DNA from 4 places in the Tatumella sp. UCD-D_suzukii genome. Region 2 is predicted to be linked to each of the others. Evidence: predicted binding sites of a transcription regulator. Region 2 holds the regulator's gene; each other region holds the start of a gene.
The links. The regulator CRP, encoded in region 2, controls carbon source genes, mostly activating them, when cyclic AMP is high. The targets are predictions, from matches to a motif close to ATGTGANNNNNNTCACAT.
Positions count from the first base shown of each region.

Region 1: a site for CRP is predicted at 1,227-1,244, ahead of idnD (L-idonate 5-dehydrogenase). Genes of this name have one in related genera too.
Region 3: a site for CRP is predicted at 1,757-1,774, ahead of epd (erythrose-4-phosphate dehydrogenase). Genes of this name have one in related genera too.
Region 4: a site for CRP is predicted at 1,253-1,270, ahead of aaeR (HTH-type transcriptional activator AaeR). Genes of this name have one in related genera too.

Region 1 is NZ_JFJX01000067.1:312,795-315,988, forward strand. It holds gene CG67_RS16510 (NlpC/P60 family protein) at 464-997, shown strand; gene idnD (L-idonate 5-dehydrogenase) at 1,306-2,337, shown strand; gene CG67_RS16520 (gluconate:H+ symporter) at 2,440-3,194, shown strand, end outside.
Region 2 is NZ_JFJX01000007.1:15,910-19,103, reverse strand. It holds gene CG67_RS02865 (YccS/YhfK family putative transporter) at 1-1,083, opposite strand, end outside; gene crp (cAMP-activated global transcriptional regulator CRP) at 1,151-1,783, opposite strand; gene CG67_RS02855 (OsmC family protein) at 2,085-2,489, shown strand; gene CG67_RS02850 (phosphoribulokinase) at 2,526-3,194, opposite strand, start outside.
Region 3 is NZ_JFJX01000049.1:308,877-312,070, reverse strand. It holds gene tkt (transketolase) at 1-1,633, shown strand, start outside; gene epd (erythrose-4-phosphate dehydrogenase) at 1,957-2,976, shown strand; gene pgk (phosphoglycerate kinase) at 3,026-3,194, shown strand, end outside.
Region 4 is NZ_JFJX01000067.1:36,376-39,569, reverse strand. It holds gene aaeA (p-hydroxybenzoic acid efflux pump subunit AaeA) at 1-825, opposite strand, end outside; gene aaeX (p-hydroxybenzoic acid efflux pump operon protein AaeX) at 833-1,036, opposite strand; gene aaeR (HTH-type transcriptional activator AaeR) at 1,288-2,208, shown strand; gene tldD (metalloprotease TldD) at 2,255-3,194, opposite strand, start outside.

The sequences.
Region 1 (3,194 bases), on a different contig from region 2:
TATTAAGGAGGGGAGGGCGGAGAATGTCAATGTTATGCAGGTTCAGGGGTTAACCGCGCAGGCTCAACGGCAACAATTTTACAATGAAGCGAGGTCAGCCCGGGCATGGAAACTCTTTTATTTCTGAATCTATGCCTGAACAGGCTGGATTTATTCACACTCAAGTCATTCCCGTGTCACTGCCCCGGCATCAGTTTATCTCCCCGGCGACCGCTGACGCTTAAAGCCCTAAGCATCCGCACCAGACTCACCCTGCACGTATTCGCTGCTTAGGGGTCATGCAGTGACCTCACGGAATTCTGTCTCTGCACTGCTCACCCTGCTCTCTGCTTTTTACGATTGATTAATGTAAATCTGTGTAAATATCCCCGGAAAGCCGTCCTTTCGGCGGTTATCTGTTTATATCCGGTAATTTTTTGAGGTATATATTTCAGACCGCCGGCTGAATTGAGAAAATTACAAGATGACTCCCCCTGCCACCCGTAAAATTCTGACTTGCCTGTTACTGATGACCCTTGCGGGATGTTCTTCCCATTCCCGTAATAACGAAGATAAAGGGGAAACTCTCGCTCAGGAAAATCAGCAATCGGATCTGATAAATGTTCTTGCCGCGCTGCACGACCAGATGCATTCCTGGGAAGGGACCAAATATCAGTGGGGCGGCACGCAACTCACCGGTGTCGATTGTTCGGGGTTTGTCTGGCGAACGCTGAAAGATCGTTTCAACATCCCGATGGATCGGGTGACGACCAGGCAATTGATCCGTATGGGGAAACCGGTGGATCAGGCTCATTTACTGCCGGGCGATTTGGTATTCTTCCGGATTAACAATGAACTGCATGTCGGTTTTTATGATACTGACCGTCATTTCCTGCATGCCTCGGTCAGTCGTGGTGTGATGCGTTCATCGCTGAATAATCCTTACTGGAAATCGGTTTACCTGGAAGCCAGACGATTACCGCGTGAATACAATTCTCAGATAACCTTTAACTCTTAGAATAATATCGGTTGAGTTATGGCTTAACGCAGTCCCTCGTGACAAGTTCCGCCGCAAAGGGGCCGCCTGAATCAGGCTGTCAGCCCCTGATATTAACATTATCTTCTCTGCATTGATCCCGCCGCTCTGCAGTCATTCGGGGCACTTATTATTACCTTTCTCCCGCACCCACCGGGAAAGTGTTACGCGGCTCACGTTACGGGTAACAATATCACTGAAACATTCTCTTAATCGATATACATCACAGATATAACATCCAAATACCGTTCTGATAAGCGCCTGCATCTGTGCGTTTTAAGAGGACGATGATGAACACCCTTACAGACTCTTGCATGATCAATGGCAAACACCAGGTTGAAGTCGTTAGCAAAAGTGTCAGCTATCAGGGGCAGGGTACCCTGGTACGTATTACCCGTGGCGGGATCTGTGGTTCCGATCTTCACTATTACCAGCACGGTAAGGTCGGTAATTTCGAGGTCAGAATGCCGATGGTTCTCGGCCATGAGGTGGTGGGTTATGTGGTAAAAAGCGATGCCCCGTCACTGCAGGAAGGGCAAAGAGTTGCGATTAACCCTGCGGCCTCCTGCGGGGAGTGTAAATATTGCCGTTCCGGTGAGGATAACCAGTGTACCGGGATGCGTTTTTTTGGCAGTGCTATGTATTACCCGCATGTGGATGGCGGTTTCAGCCAGTATAAAGTGGTGGAAACCCGTCAGTGTGTCCCTTTTGATGCCGGGGCCGATGAAAAGGTAATGGTGTTTGCTGAGCCGCTGGCGGTATGCATTCATGCCACTCATCAGGCCGGAGATTTACAGGGCAAAAAAGTGTTTATTTCCGGCGTCGGGCCGATAGGGTGCCTGATTGCCGCCGCGGCCAGGGCCAGAGGGGCTGCAGAGGTGGTCTGCACTGATATCAGTGAACGCTCACTGGTAATGGCTAACGCCATGGGGGCCACCATGACGATGAATGCGGCCAGTGGTGATTTTTCACCTTATCTGGCGGAGAAAGGGTATTTCGATATTTCCTTTGAGGCCTCCGGTCATCCTTCCTCTCTGAACCGTTGCCTGGAGGTGACGCGGGCGAAAGGGACCCTCGTCCAGGTAGGGATGGGCGGCAATATCCCTGAATTTCCGATAATGCAGCTGATTTCCAAAGAGATCGTATTGACCGGCTCTTTCCGTTTTACCTCCGAATTTGCGACCGCAGTGGAATGGCTGGCCAGCGGGATCATTGATCCGCTTCCGCTGCTTAGCGGTGAATACGACTATCATGAGATAGATGCTGCACTGAATTTTGCGAGTGATAAGCAAAAAGCCGCAAAGGTGCAGTTAACGTTCTGACTTCGTCACCGGGGGCGCGAGGGTCTTATCGGTGTACAGAACTCCCGCCCCGGGTAACGGGTGGGCGATATTGTTTAAAGCGTGTTTTCAGAGGGCTGTATTATGCCGATTACTATAATAGCGCTGGGAGTCGTACTCCTGCTGGTACTGATGATTGTCTTCAAAGCCAATGGCTTTATCGCATTAGTTTTTGTCTCTGCCGTTGTCGGTATTGCTGAAGGTATGACGCCGCTGGCAGTTGTGGCGTCAATTCAGAAAGGTATCGGAGGAACGCTGGGTAGCCTGGCCATGATACTGGGCTTCGGTGCCATGCTGGGTAAACTGGTGTCAGATACCGGTGCTGCCCAGCGGGTGGCAACAACGCTGATTAATGCCTTCGGTAAACAACGAGTGCAATGGGCCCTGATGGTGACCGGCCTGATAGTCGGCCTGGCCATGTTCTATGAAATTGGCTTCGTGCTGCTGTTACCGCTGGTCTTTACGGTGGTGGCAGCGGCAGGAATGCCTCTGTTATATGTCGGTGTTCCTATGGTCGCGGCACTCTCGGTCACACACTGCTTTCTGCCACCGCATCCGGGGCCTACGGCAATTGCCACCATTTTTGGCGCTAACCTCGGGACCACCCTGTTATACGGGATTGTGATCACGATCCCGACAGTGATCATCGCCGGGCCGTTGTTTTCCCGGTGCCTGAAAAATTTCGAAAAAGAACCCCCTGAAGGGTTATATAACCCGAAAATCTTCGCTGAAGATGAAATGCCGGGGTTCGGGATCAGTATTTTTGCGGCCATTATTCCGGTGATCCTGATGGCGGTGGCGGCGGTGTTTGAACTGACTCTGCCGAAGGAGAATGCAGT
Region 2 (3,194 bases):
TAATGACAGATAACTGCGTAATGCACTCAGGAAAGGTAACCGGCGTTTACTGTCAGCCATTACATCACGGCGGTAAAGCGGAGCCCGTGACTGCAGTACTTTTGCAATTTTAGAGAAGTGATATCCGAAGAAAGACCCCACCGGATTATCCGGGTGTTCACGGGCAATATTTTGCAAGTCTGCCAGTGATCCTGCCATTGAAAAATGTCCGGGAATTTGATGATAAAGAATATTATCTGCGGTACTCCTCAGCTGCGTACAAATTTCATCGGCGTTTTGTTTAATGATCGCGGCAGAACCACTTTTTTGGATCAATGTGCGCACATCGTCCGTTTCACCCAGCGTGACGGAAATATGTTCCTGTAAATCTTCAGCCATGATAAAGGTGCGGATCAGATATTTCTCGCGGCTGTTTTTGTCGGCAGACAACATATGGATCTGCTGGTAGGCGGTAGTGATCAGGTCGACGATTTTTTGCTGCCGGTTTAACAGCGCAGGCAACGATTTTTCCGTGTCTGTCGGGTCTGTTGTGGTCAGCAGGTGATATTTATCTTCGCAATAGCTGGCCAGCGCCCGATAGAGCAGACTGAGCGTTTCGCGCAGGGGCTGATCTTTCGACAATCTGAACCAGAACCAGTTAAAAAGCCCGTACCAAAGGGTTCCGCCGCCATACAGTAACGGTGGCCCCCAGAGAGGCATCCGCCCTGTCAGGCTGAGTGTGAAGGTCATGGCGATAAGCGCACCGGGTAACAGCCGGCCATACAGGGGGCTTATCTCTCCGCACACGCCAATCAATAAGGGCAGGGTAAAAACGATAAAGGGTAGCGGAACATGTCGCAGTAATAACCACTGCAACAGGAAACTGCTGAAGGCAAACAGCATTCCTCCGAGGACGATTCGCTCAAAGAAACGGCGGTGTGGGGTATCCAGTCCGGCGATATTACAGCAGGCAGGGATAAGGGAAAACAGCAAACCTTTCTGCAGGTTGCCTGTTAGCCCGCCAATCAGAACAGGCAGGAAAACGACCAGTGTCTGGCGCAATGCATAGTTAACTTCGGGGTGATAAATCAGTCGGCGCCACATCGAATACAATCGCTGATAAAAAGTAAAACAGAACACGGTAGCGGCAGGCTACCGTGTGGATGGGAAGTTAACGGGTCCCGTAGACGACGATCGTCTTGCCGTGAGCAGAAATCAGATTCTGATCTTCCAGCATTTTAAGAATTCGTCCGACGGTCTCCCGTGAACAGCCGACAATTTGTCCTATTTCCTGGCGGGTAATTTTAATCTGCATCCCGTCCGGATGGGTCATAGCATCAGGCTGACGTGCTAAATTCAGCAATGTCTGGGCAATACGGCCTGTGACATCAAGGAATGCCAGATTACCGACTTTTTCGGACGTTACCTGTAACCGGCGCGCCATCTGTGAAGATAAACGCATCAGAATTTCGGGGTTCACCTGAATGAGTTGTCGGAATTTTTTATAAGAGATTTCAGCAACCTCACATGCCACTTTGGCACGTACCCAGGCGCTGCGTTCCTGATCTTCTTCAAAAAGTCCCAGTTCACCGATGAAATCTCCCTGGTTAAGATAAGAAAGGATCATCTCTTTTCCTTCTTCATCTTTAATTAAAACAGCCACGGAGCCTTTCACAATATAGTACAGGGTTTCTGCTTTCTCACCCTGGTGGATAAGGGTACTTTTGGAAGGATACTTATGAATATGACAATGGGACAGGAACCATTCGAGTGTAGGGTCTGTTTGTGGTTTACCGAGAACCATTCTCTTTTATCCTCTGTTGTAATCGTGCCGGAAATACAGGGGTAAGCTCCTGCCAGGCAAGGAAGTCATAGGGTATTTTTATTGGCAATTACCGCAGAAAAGCAGATTTTGTTCCGGAGCTTTCTACCGTTTCACCATAATTGTAATCTGATAAAAAAATGTCTCACTCTTTGTTTGTAGCACACACTGGCGCAACTGTCTCCTGTTGTATGTTCAGACTGTAACGAATGCCAGCAGATTGCTGTTTATCCTTTGAAGGAGTAATCTGAAACCTGTTTTTTCAGAGCAGAGAGTAAGCATAATGCAGGCACGCGTAAAATGGGTTGAGGGACTCAGCTTTATCGGAGAATCGGCTTCCGGACATCAGGTATTAATGGATGGAAACTCGGGCGATAAAGCGCCAAGCCCGATGGAAATGGTGCTGATGGCCACCGGAAGTTGCAGCGCCATCGATGTGGTTTCAATCCTGCAAAAGGGGCGTCAGGATGTGGTGGACTGTGAAGTTAAACTGACCTCTGAGCGCCGGGAAGAGGCACCTCGTTTGTTTACGCATATTAATCTGCATTTTGTCGTCACGGGGCGCAGTCTGACGGATGCTGTGGTTGAACGAGCTGTCACATTGTCTGCTGATAAGTATTGCTCAGTGGCACTGATGCTGGGGAAAGGTGTGGAAATTACGCATAGCTTTGAGGTGATAAGCCTTTGAAAGCCTATTGAGTGCCATCATGGCACTCAATACGGTCTACTGAAACTGCTTTTCTTCCATTAACCGCTTCACCAGTGGTGTCATGATTAACTCCATTGCCAGCCCCATTTTTCCGCCCGGCACGACCAGTGTATTAATGTGCGAAATAAAAGACCCCTGAATCATCGCCAGCAGGTAGGGGAAGTTAATGGCTTCCAGTCCCCGGAAATGAATTACCACAAAACTTTCATCTAATGAAGGGATGGTTTTGGCAGCAAATGGGTTAGAGGTATCGACGGTCGGAACCCGCTGAAAATTGATATGGGTACGGGAGAATTGCGGTGTTATGTAGTTAACATAATCATCCATGGAGCGAACCACTGAGTCCATCACCGCTTCCCGGGAATGGCTACGTTCGCGGGTATCCCGGACCAGTTTTTGAATCCACTCCAGGTTGACAATCGGGACGACACCGACCATCAGATCCACTTTATCTGCGACGTTGTACTGATCCGTGACAATTCCGCCATGTAACCCTTCGTAAAATAAAACATCGGTATCATCAGGCAGAGGTTGCCAGGGCGTAAACGTGCCCGGTACCTGCTTCCAGGGCACAGCTTCATCATAAGTATGGAGATACTTGCGGGAGCGGCCGGTTCCCTGAGTTCCGTACTCAACAAAGGTCTGTTCCAGCATTGCGAAATCGTTGGCTTCAGGGCCAAAGTA
Region 3 (3,194 bases), on a different contig from region 2:
TGCCAATGCGGTCGGTTTTGCCATTGCTGAGCGCACACTGGCTGCCCAGTTTAACCGTCCGGGCCACGATATCGTCGACCACTACACCTACGCGTTTATGGGTGATGGCTGCATGATGGAAGGGATCTCTCACGAGGCCTGTTCACTGGCCGGTACCCTGAAACTGGGTAAACTGATCGCTTTCTATGACGACAACGGCATTTCCATCGATGGTCACACCGATGGCTGGTTTACCGACGACACCGGTATGCGTTTCGAAGCCTATAACTGGCATGTGATCCGCGGTATCGACGGCCACGACCATGACGCTATCCGCCGTGCGGTGGAAGAAGCACGCAGCGTGACCGACAAACCGTCACTGCTGATTTGCAAAACCGTGATCGGTTTCGGTTCGCCGAACAAAGCCGGCACCCACGATTCTCACGGCGCCCCGCTGGGTGACGAGGAAATTGCACTGACCCGTAAACAACTGGGCTGGAACTACGCACCGTTTGAAATCCCTGACGATATTTATGCGGCCTGGGATGCCAAAAATGCCGGTTCTGAGAAAGAGCAGGCGTGGGATAAGAAATTTGCTGCCTACCAGCAGGCTTTCCCGGCGCTGGCTCAGGAATTTGTTCGTCGTACCCGTGACAAACTGCCGCAAAACTGGCAGGAAGAGTCACTGAAATATATCGAACAACTGCAGGCAAACCCGGCGAACATCGCCAGCCGTAAAGCCTCACAGAATGCCATTGAAGCGTTCGGTAAACTGCTGCCGGAATACCTGGGCGGTTCAGCGGACCTGGCCCCGAGCAACCTGACAATGTGGTCCGGCTCTAAACCGATTAACGAGGATGCCGCAGGTAACTATATCCATTACGGTGTGCGTGAATTCGGTATGACCGCGGTGGCGAACGGTATCTCCCTGCATGGTGGCTTCCTGCCTTACACCGCAACCTTCCTGATGTTTGTGGAATATGCACGTAATGCTGCGCGTATGGCAGCCCTGATGAAAATCCGTCAGGTGCTGGTCTATACCCATGACTCTATCGGTCTGGGTGAAGACGGTCCGACTCACCAGCCGGTCGAGCAGCTGGCCAGCCTGCGTACGACTCCGAACATGAGCACCTGGCGTCCGTGTGACCAGGTGGAATCTGCGGTGGCCTGGAAATACGCTATCGAACGTCAGGACGGCCCGACCGCACTGATCTTCTCCCGTCAGAACCTGGCGCAGCAACCACGCAGTGCAGAGCAGCTGGCGAACGTGGCCCGCGGCGGATATGTACTGAAAGACTGTGACGGCCAGCCGGAACTGATCCTGATTGCCACCGGTTCGGAAGTCTCTCTGGCCGTCGCGGCGGCAGAGCAGCTGAGCGGACAGGGCCGTAAAGTCCGTGTTGTTTCGATGCCGTCAACGGATGCCTTTGATAAGCAGGATGCGGCTTACCGTGAATCGGTACTGCCGGCGGCAGTCACCGCCCGTGTGGCTATCGAGGCAGCTATCGCTGACTTCTGGTACAAATATACCGGCCTGAACGGTGCAATTGTCGGTATGACCAGCTTCGGTGAGTCAGCGCCGGCGGATCTGCTGTTTAAAGAGTTCGGCTTCACCGTAGAGAATGTAGTGGCGAAAGCTAACGCTCTGCTGTAATCCGGTCCTTTGACAGGTCTGTAAGTGAACAGCATGGCGGGAAACTGCCATGCTTTTTTTTCAGGTTACGGAACGGGAAAGATGAACTGAGATGTGCTTTTTATGCACAGCTGACAGTTAAAAATGTGAGTTTGATCGAATAATTAGAATTGCAGTTGATCTCAGTCATTCCCGTGTGACATCGCATGATTTATTCTCAGCTGAAGCGTTTCAGTTGGGGTTCTGTAGCGGCAATAGTGTTCGGTCTGTCGTTGCGCTAACGCGTTGAGGTGACAGGGATCGCTGTATTCCGTAACCACCGGCACAGAAATAATGGTAGTGACATGACCCTGAGAATTGCGATTAATGGTTTTGGACGTATTGGCCGTAGCGTATTGCGCGCACTGTACGAAAGCGGCCGGCATACGGATATTTCAGTCGTAGCCATTAATGAACTGGCCGACAATGAAGGGATTGCCCATCTTCTGAAATATGACACCACGCATGGTCGCTTTGCTTATGAGGTACGGCTGGAAGAGGATGTGCTACGGGTAGGGCGTGATCCTATCCGCCTGTTACATCAGCCTCAGATAGCCTCTCTTCCCTGGCGGGAACTGGACGTTGATATTGTACTGGACTGCACCGGGCACTATGGCAGCCGAGCGGATGGCGAGGCACACCTTGCAGCCGGTGCTAAAAAAGTGCTGTTTTCACACCCGGGCGGGAATTCTCTGGATGCGACCGTGGTGTATGGTGTGAACCACCATGAACTGAAAGAAAGCGACCGGATAGTCTCAAATGCGTCCTGTACCACAAATTGTATCATCCCGGTGATTAAACTACTGGATGATGCCTTCAGGATTGTATCGGGTACCGTCACGACTATCCATTCATCCATGCATGATCAACAGGTTCTGGATGCCTATCATACCGATTTGCGCCGGACCCGGGCAGCCAGCCAGTCGATCATACCGGTAGACACCAAACTGGCGGCCGGGATCACGCGGATATTTCCTCAGTTTGCGGATCGGTTTGAGGCTATTGCCGTGAGGGTGCCGGTGATCAATGTGACGGCTATCGACCTCAGTGTTACCCTGGAAATACCGGTGACTGCGGCCAAAGTTAACGAGGTTTTGCAAAACGGAGCACAGGGAATATTTCGTGGTATAGTCGACTATACCGAACTACCCTTGGTTTCTGTTGATTTTAACCACGATCCGCACAGTGCCATCGTCGATGGTACTCAGACACGGGTCAGTGGTCAGCACCTGGTGAAAACCCTGGTGTGGTGCGATAACGAATGGGGCTTTGCTAACCGGATGCTGGACACCACCTTAGCAATGTCTGCAGGTAATTTCAGGTAAGGCGTGATAGCGCCTGACAAACTTACGAGAATCAATAAGAGGATTCACCATGTCTGTAATTAAAATGACCGATCTGGATCTTGCAGGTAAACGTGTACTGATTCGTGCTGACTTGAACGTACCGGTGAAAGACGGAAAAGTTACGTCAGATGCCCGTATCCGTGCATCATTACCGACCATTGAATCTGCACTGAAGCAAGGTGCTAAAGTCATGGTGA
Region 4 (3,194 bases), on a different contig from region 2:
GAAACGATTGCCAGGTTGAACATCCAGATGAATACGCACCGGAACACGCTGTGCCAGACGGACCCACTCCAGGTTAGAATCGACCGTTGCCATGCCCTTGGAGTCAACACTGCTGCTACTGTTCGTCACCCCGGCGGCAATACTGTCGACGGATCCTCGCAGGACGGTATTGCTACCCAGCGGAGTAATTTCTGCCCGGTAACCCGGTTTAACACCACTGAGTTTGGTCTCTTCCATATAAGCAATGACATAGAATGTGCGAGCCTTCACCAGCGCCACAGCCACAGAGCCACGGCTGATAAATTCTCCGCCATACACCGTCAGGTTAGTCACCCAGCCATCTGCCGGCGCCCTGACATCCGTACGGGTTAAATCAATCTGCGCTAAATCACGGGCAGCTTTCGCCTGAGCCAGTTGCTGCTCGCTGGTTTGCAGAGTGTTATTTGCCTGTTCTACCGCTTCTTTCGACAACGCAACGGCACCCAACTGGTTACGACGTGCGGCTTCGCGGCGCTTCTCGTCCACGACCGACTGGTAATAGTCAACATTCGCCTGCGCTTCATCCAGCGCTTCCTGGAAGCGTGGACGGTCAATTTCAAACAACGTGTCGCCTTTTTTCACGAACTGGTTATCATGCACTTTGACATCAGTGATGAGCCCGGTGACGTCAGGAGAAATCGCCACGACATCGGCGGCAAATTTAGCGTCCCTTGTCCACGGCGATTCGGTGTAGTAGACCCAGGCGCGAAAAACAATCACGATGGCAACGGCCACCAGGATCAGGGTTATCGCATAACGTGCGACTTTTTTTATAAGCGTTTTCACTGAAACCTCAGACCATTAAACTGGAAACAAGATAAAAGACACAGCAATAAAGAGCCGTATTAAAAAGTGAAGGATGCCAGACCAGGTCATAAATACCGGTGGGCGTCAGAATTCTTTTCACCACCCAGAACAACAGCAGTGACAGAATGAGTTCAACGAAAACGGGCGGAAACGATAGCCCGAAAACGACTAGTACCGGGTGAACACTCATTAAAAATCCTTTAGAATCAAGACCATAAATCAAAAGGCACTCGGATACCTGATGATCACGGCCATCAACATCAGGATGAACTCGACCTGATGGCGGGTGAACCACAAGCATATGTCAACAAAAGCGATTTTGTATAATTTTCAGACGTTACTGCAGCACAAAATTATCGATGCGATCAGACTATAGTAACGTGTCTGATAGTTAGTTTTCTACAAAATGTGACGCAAATCACTTTTAAGCCAGAGTTAATAATGGAAAGATTGAAAGGAATGTCTGTTTTTGTGAAAGTTGTCGATCTCGGTTCTTTCACTGCAGCAGCACGGCAATTACACCTTAGCGTATCTTCTGTGAGCCAGACAATCGCAAAGCTGGAGGATGAGCTTCAGGTTAAACTTCTTAACCGAAGTACACGGAGTATCGGCCTGACCGAAGCCGGCAGGATCTATTATCAGGGCTGCCGACGCATGCTGCATGAAGCTAATCAGGTCCATGAGCAGCTCTACGCCTTTAATAATACCCCTATCGGTATGCTGCGCATCGGCAGTACCACAACCATGGCGCAGAATGTCCTTTCGCCGATGACCGCTCAGCTGCTGCATGATTACCCCGGTCTGAGCGTCAATCTTATTACCGGTAACCCTGCGCCTGATTTGATAGCTCATGGACTGGACCTGGTGATCCGCTCCGGTACGCTGGAAAATTCCGCACTCTTTTCCCGGCGCCTGGGAAGTATGCCAATGGTGCTGTGTGCCTCAAGGCATTTTCCGGGACTGCATGAGTTACCCGGCCGTCCGGAGGAGTTAGAAAGTTTTGCGTGGCTGGAATATAGTGTGTATCCCTACAATGAATTTGAGCTGGTTTCACCGGACGGGCAGACGCTGACACTGACACCGAAGGGGCGTTTTGCCACAAATGATCCACTGACACTGATTGGCTGGCTGAAAGCGGGCTCAGGCATCGCTTATGTGCCGTTAATGTGGATACTGGATGAGATTAACCGCGGTGAAATTGAGATCCTTTACCCGCAGTATCATGCGAAACCACGCCCGGTGTACGCACTCTATACGGAAAGGAATAAGCTACCGCTCAAGGTTCAGGTCTGTATTGATTATCTGACCGAATATTTCAGTGAAATGGCAAAAAAATATCAGGAAAACCGGGCAAGAAATTAGTACGCACCCCCGTGACTGACGGTGCGTACTCAGATACTGCAGAAGATCAGGCGGTACCACCGACCGTGAGTTTATCCAGCTTCAATGTCGGCTGACCGACACCGACAGGGACACTCTGCCCGTCTTTACCACACACACCCACACCTTTATCCAGCGCAAGATCATTACCGACCATAGAAATCTGCTGCATTGCTTCAATACCTGAACCTATCAGCGTCGCCCCTTTCACCGGCGAAGTAATTTTCCCTTTTTCGATCAGATAAGCTTCAGAAGTTGAGAAAACAAATTTACCGGAGGTAATATCGACCTGGCCTCCACCGAAATTCGGTGCATATAAGCCATATTCAACACTTTCGATAATCTCCTGTGGCGTTGACTGGCCGCCCAGCATGTAAGTGTTGGTCATCCGGGGCATTGGCAGATGTGCATAAGATTCACGACGACCATTTCCGGTCGGCGGAACCCCCATCAGACGGGCGTTCAGCTTATCCTGCATATAACCTTTCAGCACGCCGTTTTCGATCAAGACATTGTACTGACCCGGTACACCTTCATCATCGATTGCCAGAGAGCCGCGCAGTCCGGACAGCGTACCATCATCCACGACCGTACACAGATCAGACGCCACTTTTTGCCCCATCTGTCCACTGAAGACCGAGGTCCCGCGGCGGTTAAAATCCCCTTCCAGCCCATGACCTACAGCTTCATGCAGAAGAACTCCCGGCCAGCCCGCACCCAGTACTACCGGCAAAGTTCCTGCCGGAGCCGCAACCGCAGACAAATTGACCAGAGCCATGCGCACAGCTTCTTTCGCCCAGGCATCAGCCCGGACTTCACCCTCTTCATCGGCCAGGAAGAACTCATACCCGGTACGCGCGCCCCCGCCGCTGGCACCCCGTTCACGTTTACCGTGATCCTCCACCAGCACACTGACAGATAAGCGGACCAGAGGGCGAATATCTGCCGCGAACGTTCCGTCGGTTGCT